3 regions of the Pseudomonas sp. S2_A05 genome follow, and region 1 is predicted to be linked to each of the others. Evidence: riboswitches for the same ligand, from Rfam matches in the RefSeq annotation. Region 1 holds a riboswitch; each other region holds the start of a gene.
The links. A riboswitch is a leader RNA that binds a small molecule or an ion and turns the genes downstream of it on or off. The one in region 1 is predicted to bind cobalamin.
Positions count from the first base shown of each region.

Region 2: it holds a riboswitch for cobalamin, as region 1 does, so the genes downstream of both, cobO (cob(I)yrinic acid a,c-diamide adenosyltransferase) here and AB4O12_RS06690 (CbtB domain-containing protein) in region 1, are expected to answer to the same signal.
Region 3: it holds a riboswitch for cobalamin, as region 1 does, so the genes downstream of both, AB4O12_RS10025 (ABC transporter substrate-binding protein) here and AB4O12_RS06690 (CbtB domain-containing protein) in region 1, are expected to answer to the same signal.

Region 1 covers NZ_CP162775.1:1,460,686-1,465,482, forward strand. Annotated here, with positions in the region: partial or broken gene AB4O12_RS06665 (fatty acid cis/trans isomerase) at 1-602, shown strand, start outside; gene nfuA (Fe-S biogenesis protein NfuA) at 707-1,291, shown strand; gene cobM (precorrin-4 C(11)-methyltransferase) at 1,435-2,181, opposite strand; gene AB4O12_RS06680 (cobalamin biosynthesis protein) at 2,260-2,673, opposite strand; gene AB4O12_RS06685 (CbtA family protein) at 2,670-3,371, opposite strand; gene AB4O12_RS06690 (CbtB domain-containing protein) at 3,383-3,580, opposite strand; cobalamin riboswitch at 3,704-3,922, opposite strand.
Region 2 covers NZ_CP162775.1:541,400-546,196, forward strand. Annotated here, with positions in the region: gene AB4O12_RS02555 (C40 family peptidase) at 1-348, shown strand, start outside; gene AB4O12_RS02560 (PQQ-dependent sugar dehydrogenase) at 476-1,789, opposite strand; gene AB4O12_RS02565 (hypothetical protein) at 1,856-2,440, opposite strand; cobalamin riboswitch at 2,602-2,831, shown strand; gene cobO (cob(I)yrinic acid a,c-diamide adenosyltransferase) at 2,915-3,526, shown strand; gene AB4O12_RS02575 (cobyrinate a,c-diamide synthase) at 3,523-4,797, shown strand, end outside.
Region 3 covers NZ_CP162775.1:2,200,721-2,205,517, reverse strand. Annotated here, with positions in the region: gene metE (5-methyltetrahydropteroyltriglutamate--homocysteine S-methyltransferase) at 1-367, shown strand, start outside; partial or broken gene AB4O12_RS10035 (ABC transporter ATP-binding protein) at 444-1,112, opposite strand; gene AB4O12_RS10030 (FecCD family ABC transporter permease) at 1,205-2,221, opposite strand; gene AB4O12_RS10025 (ABC transporter substrate-binding protein) at 2,218-3,231, opposite strand; cobalamin riboswitch at 3,370-3,563, opposite strand; gene AB4O12_RS10020 (ParD-like family protein) at 3,684-3,911, shown strand; gene map (type I methionyl aminopeptidase) at 3,908-4,699, shown strand.

The DNA of each region.
Region 1 (4,797 bases):
AACTCGACGAAAAAGACCCGAAACATGATTTCGCCATGCAGTTGCTGGCGCGCTACGGTGATCTGAACGCGCGGCCAGACCCGATCAATCGCTGCGACGGCGCTTATTGCTCGCGACCGAATATCGATCCGGCGTTGCAGGATGCCGAGCAGGCCCTGAGCCGTCTGGCCTCGCGCCCGGCCGCAGGGTTGAAAGTCATCGACCAGTTGCCCGAAGCGACCTTGCTGCGCGTTGAAACCGCCAGTGGCAAGCGCGAGGTCTACAGCGTGCTGCGCAACCGCGCCCACAGCAACGTGGCGTTTTTGCTCGGTGAGTCGCTGCGCTATCAGCCGGGGCTCGACACGTTGACTGTCTATCCGGGCGTACTCACCAGTTACCCGAATTTCATGTTCAACGTCCCGGCCGAGCAGGTGCCGGCGTTTGTCGATGCGATGGAGAATGCCAGGGATGCCAATCGGTTCGAAAAGATCGTCGAGCGCTGGGGCATTCGGCGCAGTCATCCGCAGTTCTGGCTGTATTTCCACGATCTGAGCCAGTACATCCATGAAACCGACCCGGTGGAAGAGGGCGTGCTGGATATGAACCGGTACGAGAATCTTTGAGTATTCGCAGGCGTGTGCCCGGGATTCTTTCCCGACAAAAATACTAGGACTTTGTCAGCCGCGCCGATTGGCGTAAACTGCGCCCACGCCTGCGAGGAGTTTTTATGACCGCTATTACCATTACCGACGCCGCCCATGATTACCTGGCTGATCTGCTCTCCAAGCAGAACACCCCGGGCATCGGCATCCGCGTTTTCATTACCCAGCCTGGTACCCAGTACGCCGAAACCTGCATTGCCTACTGCAAGCCGGGCGAAGAGAAGCCTGAAGACACCGCGCTGGGGCTGAAAAGCTTCACCGCCTACATCGATTCCTTCAGCGAAGCGTTTCTTGATGACGCGGTCGTTGATTACGCCACCGACCGCATGGGCGGCCAGCTGACCATCAAGGCGCCAAACGCCAAGGTGCCGATGGTCAACGCCGACAGCCCGGTCAACGAGCGCATCAACTATTACCTGCAAACCGAGATCAACCCGGGGCTGGCCAGTCACGGCGGTCAGGTCAGCCTGATCGATGTTGTCGAGGACGGCATTGCCGTGTTGCAGTTCGGCGGCGGTTGCCAGGGCTGCGGCCAGGCTGACGTAACCTTGAAAGAAGGCATTGAGCGCACCTTGCTCGAGCGCATTCCGGAGCTCAAGGGCGTTCGCGACGTGACCGACCACACGCAGAAAGAAAACGCCTACTACTAAGGTGTTCGCTGCGATCATGAAAAACGGCGCCCCGTGAGCGCCGTTTTTTTATGGGCAACTTTTGCCGCCCCATTCGCGAGCGGGCTCGCTGCCACATTGAAATGCAATGACCTGTGGGAGCGGGCCTGCTCGCGAAGGCGTCTTCAAGGCCGATAAAGATGCGCATGCCCGGCGCGATACAGCGAAGACTCGCTGAACACCTCGCTGCCCAGCACCCGCCCGACCAGAATCAGCGCCGTACGCCGAAAGCTTTTGGCCTCGACCTTTGCGGCAATGTCCGCCAATGTACCTACCACCCAGTCCTGATCCGGCCATGTCGCGCGGTGAATAATGGCAATCGGGCAGTCCGCGCCGTAATGCGGCAGCAGTTCAACCAGTATCTTTTCCAGATGATTGACCCCCAGATGAATGGCCATGGTCGCGCCGTGCTGCGCCAGGCTCGCCAGTTCTTCGCCGGCGGGCATCGCGGTCTTGTCGGCGTAACGGGTCAGGATCACGCTTTGCGAAATGTCCGGCAGGGTCAACTCGGCGCCCAGCAGCGCTGCGCATGCCGCCGTCGCGGTTACGCCCGGAATGATCTCGAAAGGAATGTTCAGCTCACGCAAGTAGCGGATCTGCTCACCAATCGCGCCGTACAGACTTGGGTCTCCGGAATGCACACGGGCCACATCCTGGCCTTGGGCATGGGCAGTCCTGATCAGATCGATGATCTGTTCCAGATGCAGTTCAGCGCTATTGGCCACGATTTCGGCCTGATGACCTTCCAGCACCGCTGCGGGTACCAGCGAGCCGGCATAAATGATCACCGGGCAGCTGCGAATCAGCCGTTGGCCTTTGACGGTGATGAGTTCCGGGTCGCCGGGGCCGGCGCCGATGAAGTAGACGGTCATCGTTGAATCCTTGTGAAGAGGCGCAGGCACACTGCAGATGAAGCGTGCTCATGATCGATGGCGGGGATTATCGGGATTTTATGCAGCGCCGGCCAATGCCAGCGTGGCCTGCGCATATTTCTGCCGGTGGATCAGCAGTTTCGCCGGCGCCTGAATCAGTTGCTCGGCGAGCGCCAGCGCGGCGCTTTCCGCCACGCCGTAGCAGCCGGTGCGCTCAAAGGCGATCTGCGATTGATGGCTGAGGCGCTGCTGATAGGGCGCCAGTTCGGCACTGTTGAAATACTGCAGCGGCAGGTTCAATTGTGTGGCCAGTTCCAGCAACCCCGGTTCGTCGCGCTTGAGGTCGATACTCGCCAAAGCCTTGACCGCTCGCAGCTCGATGCGGTGCGCCTGCAACGCTTGATCGAGTAACGCACGCAACGTACTGGCCGGGCAGCCCCGCTGGCAGCCGAGGCCGACCACGAGGGTCGGCGCTGCGCGGTCATCGGTCATGCCTGATATGGGCCTGCGCTTTTGCGGCGGAACAACCATGCACTGATCAGGCCCAAGGCCAGCCAGAACGCGACGTTGGTCAGCTGCGAAGCGATTTTGAACTGGGTTTCCAGTGCCTCTGGAGCGAGCATCGAATGCACCTGCGGTTGCGGCGCGCCGATCACATGCGGCACGGCGAGAATCGCCACACCGAGAAGCTTCATCAGCCAGTGACGACTGAAGGCAATCAGTGCCAGACCGACGGCGGTCGAAGCGGCAGTGCCGATCCACCAGATCTGCCGCGAGGCCAGATCGGCGGCGGCTGTGCCCGGCAACTCAGGTGGCAGGCCCAGGGTCGGCGCGAGAACGAACGTGGCATAACCGGCCAGACCCCAGAGCAGCCCTTGCGAGGTCTTGGTCGGCGCGCGCAGGGTATAAAGACCGGCGAGCATCAGGGCGAAACCCACCGCTACCACCAGATTACCGCCAGTGGTCGAGACCACACGCTGCCAGCCGTCTTCCGGCTCCCAGGCTTCGCCATCATGGCTGTGGGCGGCGGTGCCGGCGGCGTGTTCGTGGACTTGCGCGACCGGTTCGGATTTCTCGAAAGTTTCGGCCTGCTGAATCAACGGTGATACCCAGAAACTCTGCAGCAGGGTCAGCAGCAGGGCGGCCAGCAAGCCGGTGAAGCCTGCGGTTTGCGCGATACGCTTGATCATTTCGGCAGGCCTCAGTGGCACGGGAACGCGGCGCTGTGGCGGGTATCGTGGGCGGCGTTGTGCACCGCTTCGATGTGCGAGAAACCGGCGAACCAGACCAGGCTGGCACCGAGGATCGAGGCGAAGAGGGCGGCGGCGACGCGTTGGCCGAGTGTGGTGCTGCTGGAGATGTGGTCAGTGTGGCTGACGGTGTTACTGATGATCGACATAGCGCTTCCCTCTGAAATGTCAGCGGGTAAACAGAGCGCATGAAAATCCCTGCGGGCCGGGCACGCAGGGATTTCGAACAGCGCCCGCCCACCGCGGGTTTGTTTGTGTTCAGCGGCGCTTGCGCGCGCTGGGTGTTGCGGGCCGGTCTCCGGGCTCGCGAGGGGTTGGCTGGTCGCCGACCTGCAAGCATCACCTTCCCATGCCGGGGCACAGTGGATCTGACGCTTCGCTCGCTTACCGTTGCGGGGGCAGCACCGGACTGACATGGCTTTGAGTAAAGCACATGATTCACCGGTTTCCCGTTTCACCCTGTGAAGGGCACCCGTAACAAGGTGTGCAGGAGAACATGGGTTTGGGTTTTTAGTCAATTTCCGGGGGCGGATCCGTTGCTGCGGGGGGGGGGCTTTTTTTCGGGTGTTTTTGTGTGTATATCCGTTGCTGCGGGTGTTGCTGATTACGGTTTCGCCCTTACGGCGAGGCACTTTTTCCAAACGCCGAAAAAGTACCCAAAAAGGCTTGCTCCTACGTTCGGCCCTCGCAGGCTCGGGTTCCTTCGCTCCGGGACTGATCCGGGCGCAGCGGCTCCGGTTTGCTTCGCTGCACCTACACTCGCTGTGTACGACTGCGTCGTACGGTCGCTGCGCTCCCACGCCCGGATCAATCCCTCCACTCAGCCTTCCGACGTCGCCGGTGGATCAAGATCAAGAGCACTCGAGCTTGCGCTCATTGTTGAGTGGGGCGGCTTCGCCGCGGGCAGCTGCGCTGCTTTGCGTTTGCTTTGTAGGCGAGCCTGCTCGCGAAGGCGGCCTGACAGCCGACCTGTTCTTGAGGTGGTACGCGATCCAACTGTAGGAGCTGCCGAAGGCTGCGATCTTTTGCTTTTGCCTTTGCCTTTGCTTTTGCTCTGGCTTTTGATCTTTTGCCCCTTCGGCAGGCTTCGTTACGGGATCGATCCGGGGGTGGGAGCGCAGCGACCGTACGACGCAGTCGTACACAGCGGAAGGAGGTGCAGCGAAGCAAACCGTAGCCGCTGCGCCCGGATCGGTCCCGTAACGAAGGTACCCCGAGCCCCAGCGAGCGGGCCGTACGCCGGGGCAAAGCCTTTGGTTCCTTTTTGGCGTTTGAAAAAGGGACTCGCTGTAAGAGCGAAACCATAAGAAGCCGTTACCGCAGCAACGGATATACCCCCAGTTTCAGACTCACCGACCATTGACCC
Region 2 (4,797 bases), 920 kb from region 1:
GGCGGCAACACGCCAGATTCGGGCTTTGATTGCAGTGGTCTGATCGGGTTTGTCTACCGCGACGCGGCGGGAATTTCACTGCCACGCTCGACCCGCGAAATGATCGTCATGCAGGCGCCGAATGTCGGCAAGGAAGGCCTGCAAACCGGCGACCTGATCTTCTTCGCCACCAATGGCGGCTCGCAGGTCAGTCATGCGGGGATTTACGTGGGGGAAGGGCGCTTCGTGCATGCCCCGGCCACGGGCGGCACGGTCAAGCTCGATAGCCTGTCGAAGGCCTATTGGCAGAAGGCGTATCTGAGCGCCAAGCGGGTGTTGCAGCCGGGGCAGCTGGCGCATAACCCCTAGTGCGTATGCATAACTAAATGTGGGAGCGAGCCTGCTCGCGAAGGCGGAGTGTCAGTTGACAATGATTTGACTGATAAACCGCTTTCGCGAGCAGGCTCGCTCCCACATTTTTTGCTTCGCGCTTAACTTACTTGCTGGCAGAAACGCGCCACACCTTGTTGCCCACATCATCTGCCACCAGCAAGCCACCTTGCTGATCGATCACCACGCCCACCGGGCGGCCCAGCGCGTTCTCGTCCTTGTCGAGGAAGCCGGTCAGCACATCCACCGGCTGCCCGGTCGGCTTGCCGCCAGTAAACGGCACGAAAATCACCTTGTAGCCACTGTGCGGTTTGCGGTTCCACGAGCCGTGTTGGCCAATGAATGCGCCTTCCTTGAATTGCGCCGGCAAGCGGTTGCCCTCGGCGAAGGTCAGGCCCAGCGAAGCGGTGTGCGGACCGACCGCGTAATCCGGAGCGATGGCCTTGGCCACCAGATCAGGATTCTGCGGTTTGACCCGCACATCGACGTGCTGGCCGTAGTAGCTGAACGGCCAGCCATAGAAGCCGCCGTCCTTGACCGAGGTGATGTAGTCCGGCACCAGATCGCTGCCGATTTCGTCACGCTCGTTGACCGCTGTCCACAAGGCGCCGCTGGTAGGTTCCCGGGCGAGGCCGTTGGGGTTGCGAATGCCCGAGGCGAAGATGCGGTGGTTGCCGGTCGCACGATCGACTTCCCAGATCGCCGCGCGGCCTTCTTCCTGATCCAGACCGTTTTCGCCGACGTTACTGTTCGAGCCGACGGTGACGTAGAGCTTGTTGCCGTCCTTGCTGGCGATGACGTTTTTGGTCCAGTGGTGATTCAGCGTGCCGCCAGGCAAGTCGACGACTTTGATCGGTTGGGTCTTGATCTCGGTGGCGCCCGGCTCGTAGTTGAAGCGCAGCAGGCGGTCGGTGTCGGCTACGTACAAATCGTTGCCGACCAGCGTCATGCCAAACGGCGAATTGAGGTTCTGCAGGAACACCGTGCGGGTTTCTGCGACGCCGTCGTGGTCGGCATCACGCAGCAGGGTGATGCGGTTCGGGCTGGGCACGCCGGCGCCGGCCTTGCCCATGACTTTCTTCATCACCCAGCCACGAATGCCTTTGCTGTCATCGGGCTTGGGCGGCGCATTGGTCTCCGCCACCAGCACATCGCCGTTGGGCAGCACGTAGAGCCAGCGCGGGTGATCAAGGCCTTCGGCAAACGCGGCGACCTGGGTGCCGGCCGCTGCGGTCGGTTTCGCGCCGTCCGGCCAGCCCACCGCCGGGGCGATGTTGACTGTCGGGATCAGCGTCTTGTTCGGTTCGGGCAGTTTCGGTGACGGGCCGGTGCCGTCGGAGACTTGCAGGCTGGAGGTTTCACCGCAGGCGGCGAGCCCGCCAGCGACGGCGATGATAAGAGCGAGTTGGGCCTTGCGCATTGCTGATCTTCCCTATGAATGCATTCCTAAACATAGAGGAGGGCGCAGGCCCGATGGTTCAACTGCTCAACCGCGGGCTTCCTTTAACAGCACGGCGATGCCCGGATGATAGTTGCCCGCGTCGCTGTGCAATTTGCGATAGGCGTAGGGGAAATACCAGGCCACGGCGCAGGTGTGTTCCTTTTGCAGGTCGTCGACCATGTCCTGCAATTCTTCGGGGCTGGCGCTGTGCTGAGGTTTTTGCGGAGCGACGAAGAGGCAGCCGAGCTTGAGATCGCTGGCGTAGCTGATGCGCTTGGCATCAACGGTGATGTCGAGCAGTGCCTGGGTCAGGTTGAGGTTGTTGACCCGTGGCCAGCGTTGCGTGGCCTGAATGAACGCGCGGTCTTCGGCGCCGGCAATCAGCAGGTCGGCGCGAGCATTGCGTTCGCCTTCTTCGTTCTGTTTGCGCGTGGCCGTGTCGTTCAGCGTGACCATTTCAGCCATCCACGCCGCTGCCGCGAGCAGGCCGAGATTGGCTTTCTCGTCGTGCCAGTACGGTGTGTCGTTGTCGCCGCGTACAGTGTTGTAGCGATCGATACAGTCAAACCAGCGTTCCAGCACCGGGCGCAGAAATTCCAGGCGCGGGTTGCTGATGATCATGCCTTGCATCGTCGTCATCCTTATTGTTGTAGTGGGCTTTCGAAAAAAGCATGGCTCTTTGATATCACTTGTCGCAGTCTGGCACAAGATTGCCGCTGCACAATGGATCAGCGGCAGTTATTCGCGCGCAAAGCGCCTCTTCAATTGACGCTCCACCCCCAACCCTCTAACCTTCGCCGCTTGTTTCAGGTGCTCTGTGGCCCCGCGTCGACAGAGTGAAACAGGGAAGCCGGTGAGGGTGGTCTTCAAGCGAAGCCACGACGATCCCGGCGCTGCCCCCGCAACGGTAAATGAGTGAAAACTGCGCCTTGAGCCACTGCCTCGAAAGAAGCGGGAAGGCGCGCAGTCCGGCGAAACGCCGCTCATGAGCCCGGAGACCGGCCTGATCCATCTCAGCGGCATCACGGTGGGCGATGCCAGGCTTTTTGCCGTCTATTCTTGTGCCTGCCCGCCGTTATCCAGCCTCAACGGAGAGCTCCCCCCATGACTGATTCCCCCGAGCGTGACGAACGCCATCTGGCGCGCATGCAGCGCAAGAAGGCCGTGATCGACGAACGCATCGCCAGCTCGCCCGACGAATGTGGCCTGGTGCTGGTGCTGACCGGCAATGGCAAAGGCAAGAGCAGCTCGGCGTTCGGCATGCTCGCCCGCGCGATGGGCCACGGCATGCAGTGCGGCGTGGTGCAGTTCATCAAGGGCCGCAACAGCACTGGCGAGGAATTGTTTTTCCGCCGCTTCCCCGAGCAGGTGCGTTTCCACGTCATGGGCGAAGGCTTCACCTGGGAAACCCAGGATCGTCAGCGCGACATCGCCGCTGCGACCGCCGCTTGGGAAGTCTCGCGTGAATTGTTGCGCGACCCTTCGATCGGTCTGGTGGTGCTCGATGAATTGAACATCGCCCTCAAGCACGGCTACCTCGATCTCGATCAGGTGCTCAGCGATTTGCAAGCGCGCCCGCCGATGCAGCACGTGGTGGTCACCGGTCGCGGCGCCAAGCCGGAAATGATCGAGATGGGCGACACGGTTACCGAGATGGGCATGCTCAAGCACGCCTTCCAGGCCGGGATCAAAGCGCAGAAAGGCGTCGAACTTTGAAGCCACCACGTCACTGCCCCGCGGTGTTGATCGCCGCGCCGGCCTCCGGTCAGGGCAAGACCACCGTCACCGCCGCACTCGCCCGTTTGCATCGCAATCAGGGGCGCAAGGTGCGCGTGTTCAAATGCGGCCCGGACTTTCTCGACCCGATGATCCTCGAGCGCGCCAGCGGTGCGCCGGTGTATCAACTGGACATGTGGATGGTCGGCGAGCAGGAAAGTCGCCGGCTGTTGTGGGAAGCCGCCGCCGAAGCCGACCTGATTCTGATTGAAGGGGTGATGGGCCTTTTCGACGGCACGCCATCCAGCGCTGATCTGGCGCGCCACTTCGGTGTGCCGGTGCTCGGCGTGATCGACGGCACCGCCATGGCGCAGACCTTTGGCGCCTTGGCGCTGGGCCTGGCGAAGTATCAGCCGGACTTGCCGTTCGCTGGCGTGCTGGCCAACCGCGTCGGCACCTTGCGCCATGCGCAATTACTCGAAGGCAGCCTCACCGAAGGTCTGCGCTGGTACGGTGCGCTGTCCCGCGAAACCGGTATCGAATTGCCGAGCCGCCACCTCGGCCTGGTTCAGGCCAGCGAATTGAATGATCTGGATCTGCGCCTCGACGCGGCCGCCGATGCGCTGGCCAGCAGTTGCGAGGTCGCGCTGCCACCCGCCGTAGAATTCGCCGCGCCTGAGATCATCGCCGCCGAGCCTCTATTAAAAGGTGTGCGCATCGCCGTTGCCCGCGATGAAGCCTTTGCCTTCACCTATGGCGCCAGTCTCGATCTGCTGCGGGCGATGGGCGCCGAATTGCGCTTCTTCTCGCCGATCCGCGACACGCAATTGCCCGAGGCGGACAGCCTGTATCTACCGGGCGGCTATCCAGAGTTGCATCACGTCGCGCTGGCGCAAAACGCCTCGATGCTGGCGGCGATCCGCGCGCACCATACGGCGGGCAAGCCCTTGCTCGCCGAATGTGGCGGCATGCTTTACCTGCTTGATTCGCTGACTGACGTGGAAGGCACCCGTGCTGAGCTGGTCGGTTTGCTCAAGGGCGAGGCGGTGATGCAGAAGCGTCTGGCGGCGCTGGCGTTGCAGGCGGTTGAATTGCCGGAAGGGGAGTTGCGTGGGCATACCTATCATCATTCCCTGACCACCACAGCGCTGACGCCGATTGCCCGTGGGCTGAGTCCCAATGGCGGGCGCGGCGCTGAGGCGGTTTATCGCGAGGGGCGGATGACGGCGTCGTACGTGCACTTTTATTTCCCATCGAATCCGACTGCGATT
Region 3 (4,797 bases), 740 kb from region 1:
CGAAACGCAGATCCACACGCACATGTGCTACAGCGAGTTCAACGATGTGATCGAGTCGATCGCGGCGATGGACGCCGATGTCATCACCATCGAAACCTCGCGTTCGGACATGGAACTGCTCGAAGCGTTTGAAGCGTTTGCCTACCCGAACGACATCGGCCCCGGCGTGTACGACATTCACTCGCCACGGATTCCCGATGTGACGGAAATGGTCGGTTTACTGCGCAAAGCGGCGCAGCGTATTCCGGTGGAGCGGCTGTGGGTCAATCCGGATTGCGGGTTGAAGACCCGAGGCTGGCCAGAGACCGAAGCGGCGCTGGTGCACATGGTCAGCGCCGCGCGGCAACTGCGCAAAGAGTGGGCCTGACCCTTTACCGCCCCGGAATACATAACCCTGTGGGAGCGAGCCTGCTCGCGAAAGCGGTGTGTCAGCCACCCATGCATCAGGCAAGGAAGCGCAATATCGGCGCACCATCGAACGGGTCTGTCAGATAGTGCGCCCTGACCCCGAAAGTCGTCTGTAACCGCTCCGGCGTCAGCACGTGCAGCGGCTCGCCCAGTGCCACCAGACGCCCGCGCTCCAGCACCGCCAGGCGATCGCACTTGAGCGCCTGATTGAGATCGTGCAGGGCGATCAGCGTAGTCACCGGCAGTGCGCGCACCACGTGCAGAATGCTCAACTGATGCTGGATGTCGAGGTGGTTGGCCGGCTCGTCGAGCAGCAGGATCTGTGGGCGCTGCGCCAGTGCGCGGGCGATGTGCACGCGCTGGCGTTCCCCGCCGGAGAGGCTGCGCCAGAGGCGGTTGCGCAGGTGCACGGCGTCGACGTCAATCAGCGCTTGCTCGACGATGGCGTCATCGGCCGGCGACCACGGTTGCAGCGCCGACAACCACGGCGTCCGCCCCAGCGCCACCGCGTCGAACACGCGAATGCCATCGTCGGTATCGGCCTGTTGCTCAACCACCGCGAGCGTCTGCGCGATAGTGCGCCGCGACATCTTGCCCAGCGTCCGACCGTCGAGCTGCACCTGACCTGCGCTCGGTTCGCGCAGGCCAGCGAGCAGTTTCAGCAGAGTGGATTTCCCCGACCCGTTCGGCCCGACAATGCCCAGGGTCTCGCCGCGCTGAACATCGAGGCTGACACCGTTGAGCAATTCGGCACCGCGCACTTTGAAGCCCACATCAGCACAACTCAAAACCGTGTTCATCGCGCCGATCTCCGGCCCACCAGAATCAGCGCGAACACCGGTGCGCCGACCAGTGCGGTGATCACGCCGACCGGGATCACCTGACCCTTGATCAGGGTGCGTGACAGCACATCGGCGGCGATCAGAAACACTGCGCCGCCCAACGCACTGGCAGGCAGCAGACGGGCATGACCGGTGCCGAGCAACAACCGCGCGGCATGGGGAATCACCAGACCGACAAAGCCGATCGAGCCGACAATCGACACCATCACCGCCGTCACCAGCGCGGCGCAGCCAATCAACAGAATCTGCACACGTCGCACTGGAATGCCGAGAGACGCCGCCGAGTCCGCACCAAAGGTGAACGCATCCAGCGCCCGGCGATGCCACAGACAAACAACCAACCCCAACACAGCCACCGGCACCGCCAGCCACACCGACGGCCAGCGCACGCCGCCGAGATTGCCCAACAGCCAGAACATGATTCCGCGCGCCTGTTCCGAGCTGGCCGAGCGGGTGATCAGGAAAGCGGTGAGGGCGTTGAACAGCTGCGAGCCGGCAATCCCGGCAAGAATGATCTGCCCGGTGCCGCTGGCCGAGCCGCTGACCCGTGCCAACAGGATCACCATCACGAAAGCGGTCACCGCGCCGGCAAAAGCACCGACCGACAATGAAATCGCCCCGGCACCGACGCCGAGCAGGGCGACCATCACCGCGCCGGTCGAGGCGCCAGCAGAAATTCCCAGCAGATACGGATCGGCCAACGGATTGCGCAGCAGCGACTGCAGGATTACGCCACAGGTCGCCAGACCGGCGCCGCAGGCCGCCGCGACCAGCGCGCGGGTCAGGCGATAGTTCCAGACAATGCCTTCGTCGATCGGGTCGAGCACATAACCGGCGCCCCACAGCTTGTTGGCCAGCACCTGCAACACCACGCTCGGCTCGATCGAAGTCTCGCCAATGGCCACGCCGCCGATCAGCGCGACCGACAGCGTCAACAGCACCAGCAGCAAACGGATCAGGCGTCTGCTCATGGCGACAGGTCGTAGCCGTTGATGGCGCTGGCCAGTTGTTCGAGGCCGTCGAAGGTGCGCAGGCTGGCCTGCATGGCCATGGCGTCAAGGATGATGATGCGGTTGTGCTTGACCGCATCCATGTTGCGCGTCACCGGATCACTGCGCAGGAAGGCGAGTTTCTTTTGATAATCGTCCGCCGGGAAACGCCGACGATCCATGCGCGCGATCACCAGAAACGTCGGGTTGGCCTTGGCGATGGTTTCCCAGCCGACGGTTGGCCATTCTTCATCGGACTCGACGACGTTGCGCACGCCGAGGGTGCTGAGCATGAAATCGGGAACGCCTTTGTGCCCGGCCACGAACGGCTCGATGTCCATCTCGGCGCTGGAGAACCACACCAGAGCGCTGACGTCTTTGCGCTGCTGGTTTTTCGCGGTGGCGATCGATTGCGCGAGGCTGGCTTTGAGCTGCTCATTGAGCTGTTCGCCACGCGCCTGCACGTCGAAAATCGCCGCCAGTTGGCTCACGCTTTTGTAGATGCTGTCGATGCGAAACGGCGCCAGCCGCGTGCCGTCCGAACCGACGAGGTTGTCCTTGGCTTCGCAATCGGAGGGCAGCAGATAGGTCGGAATCTTCAGTTCATGAAACTGCTCGCGGGTGCCTACCGCGCCTTGCGGGCCGACCATCCATTCCAGCTCGACGGCAACCAGCTCCGGGCGTTTGGCGATCACCGCTTCGAAACTCGGCTCGTTGTCGGCAAGGCGCTCGATCCTGTCGTTCTGCGCTTTGTATGTGCCCAGCACGTCGTTGAACCACAGCGAAGTGCCAACGACTTTGTCGCCCAGACCCAAGGCATAGAGCATTTCCGTGCCGGCCTGGCCGATGGTCACCGTGCGCGCAGGCGCGTGCTGAAAGGTCAGGCTGCTGCCACAGTTTTCGACGGTCAGCGGATACGCAGTCGGCGCCGCTTGCGCCAGGGGGCAAAGACTCAGAGTGGTGAGCAGGGTGGCAACGCGGGGCAGCAGCATGGGGCAGTCTCCAAGGGAACCGTACGGGAGCGGGCGGGTACGGTTGGAAACACACCTCGGGCGCGGTCGTGGAAACTGCGCAAGGCCGGCACGGGGAAATGCGCACGGCACGATGTCCTTCCCGGACACCCCGCCGGTTGGTCAGTCACTGTGCCGGCAGGTCTCCTGACTGATGCGTCATTGCCATGCTCCGGCCTTCCCGGGATTCACCCAGTGGCAGTCAAGGAGCAGGCTCGGCACCTACAGTTGCGGGGGCAGTTCCGATTGATGCTGTGCAAGCATTTCGGATTCCCTATTAATTCCGTGTGGAAACCGGCGGCGGCATGGTAGTCGATTTGCACGGTGGAGGGGGAGGCGAATCTGCCACAGCGTCGATTTTGCCGTTGGCATTGCAATCTGTCATATGTCCTGGCTAATATACGATCCATATACACATCGTATAGGATTCATATATGGGCATCGTAAAGATTTCAGAGGACATGCACGAGAATCTGCGCATCTCCAGCAACGCCCTCAGCCGCTCGATCAACGCGCAGGCCGAGCACTGGATGCGCATCGGCATGCTCGCCGAGCTGCATCCCAATCTCGACCACAGCGCCATTTGCCGCCTGCTGATCCGCGCCGAACAGAATGGTGGGCTGGATCTGCAACAACTGACTCAGGAAGCCGTCAGCGCATGAGAAACCAGATCAAGATCAACACCCCGGCCGACATCGAAAAATCCCGCGCTGCCGGCAAACTCGCCGCTGAAGTGCTGGCAATGCTGGTGCCGCATGTGAAGGCTGGCGTGACCACCGATGAGCTGGATCGACTGTGCAACGATTACATCGTCAATGTGCAGAAGGCGGTGCCAGCCAATGTCGGTTATCACGGCTTCCCGAAAACCGTCTGCGCGTCGGTCAACGATGTGGTGTGCCACGGGATTCCATCGGGTACGCCATTGAAAGACGGCGACATCGTCAACCTCGACATCGCGGTGATCAAGGACGGCTGGTTCGGCGATACCAGTCGCATGTATGTGGTGGGCGAGGCGACTCGTGAAGCGCAGCACCTGATCAAGACCACCTACGAAGCCATGTGCGCAGGCATCCGTGCAGTGAAGCCGGGCGCAACGCTGGGCGATATCGGTCATGCGATCCAGCGCCTGGCGGAGGCGGAGGGCTTCAGCGTGGTGCGCGAGTACTGCGGCCATGGCATCGGCAAGGTCTATCACGACGAACCGCAAATCCTGCATTACGGCTTTCCCAATCAAGGGCTGAAGCTTAAGGCCGGGATGATTTTCACCGTGGAACCGATGCTCAATGCCGGCAAACGCCATGTGAAGAACATGCCGGATGGCTGGACCGTATTGACCAAGGATGGCTCCTTGTCGGCGCAGTGGGAGCATATGGTCGCGGTGACGGAGACCGGGTTTGAAGTGCTGACGGCTTGGCCGGATGAGATTGAAGGGTACCGGGCCATTGGCTAATACCGTGTCGCCTGCTTGCCCTCACCCTAGCCCTCTCCCAATGGGAGAGGGGACTGACCGAGGTGTTGTGCGAGATACGCCGACGTGCGATACCGAGT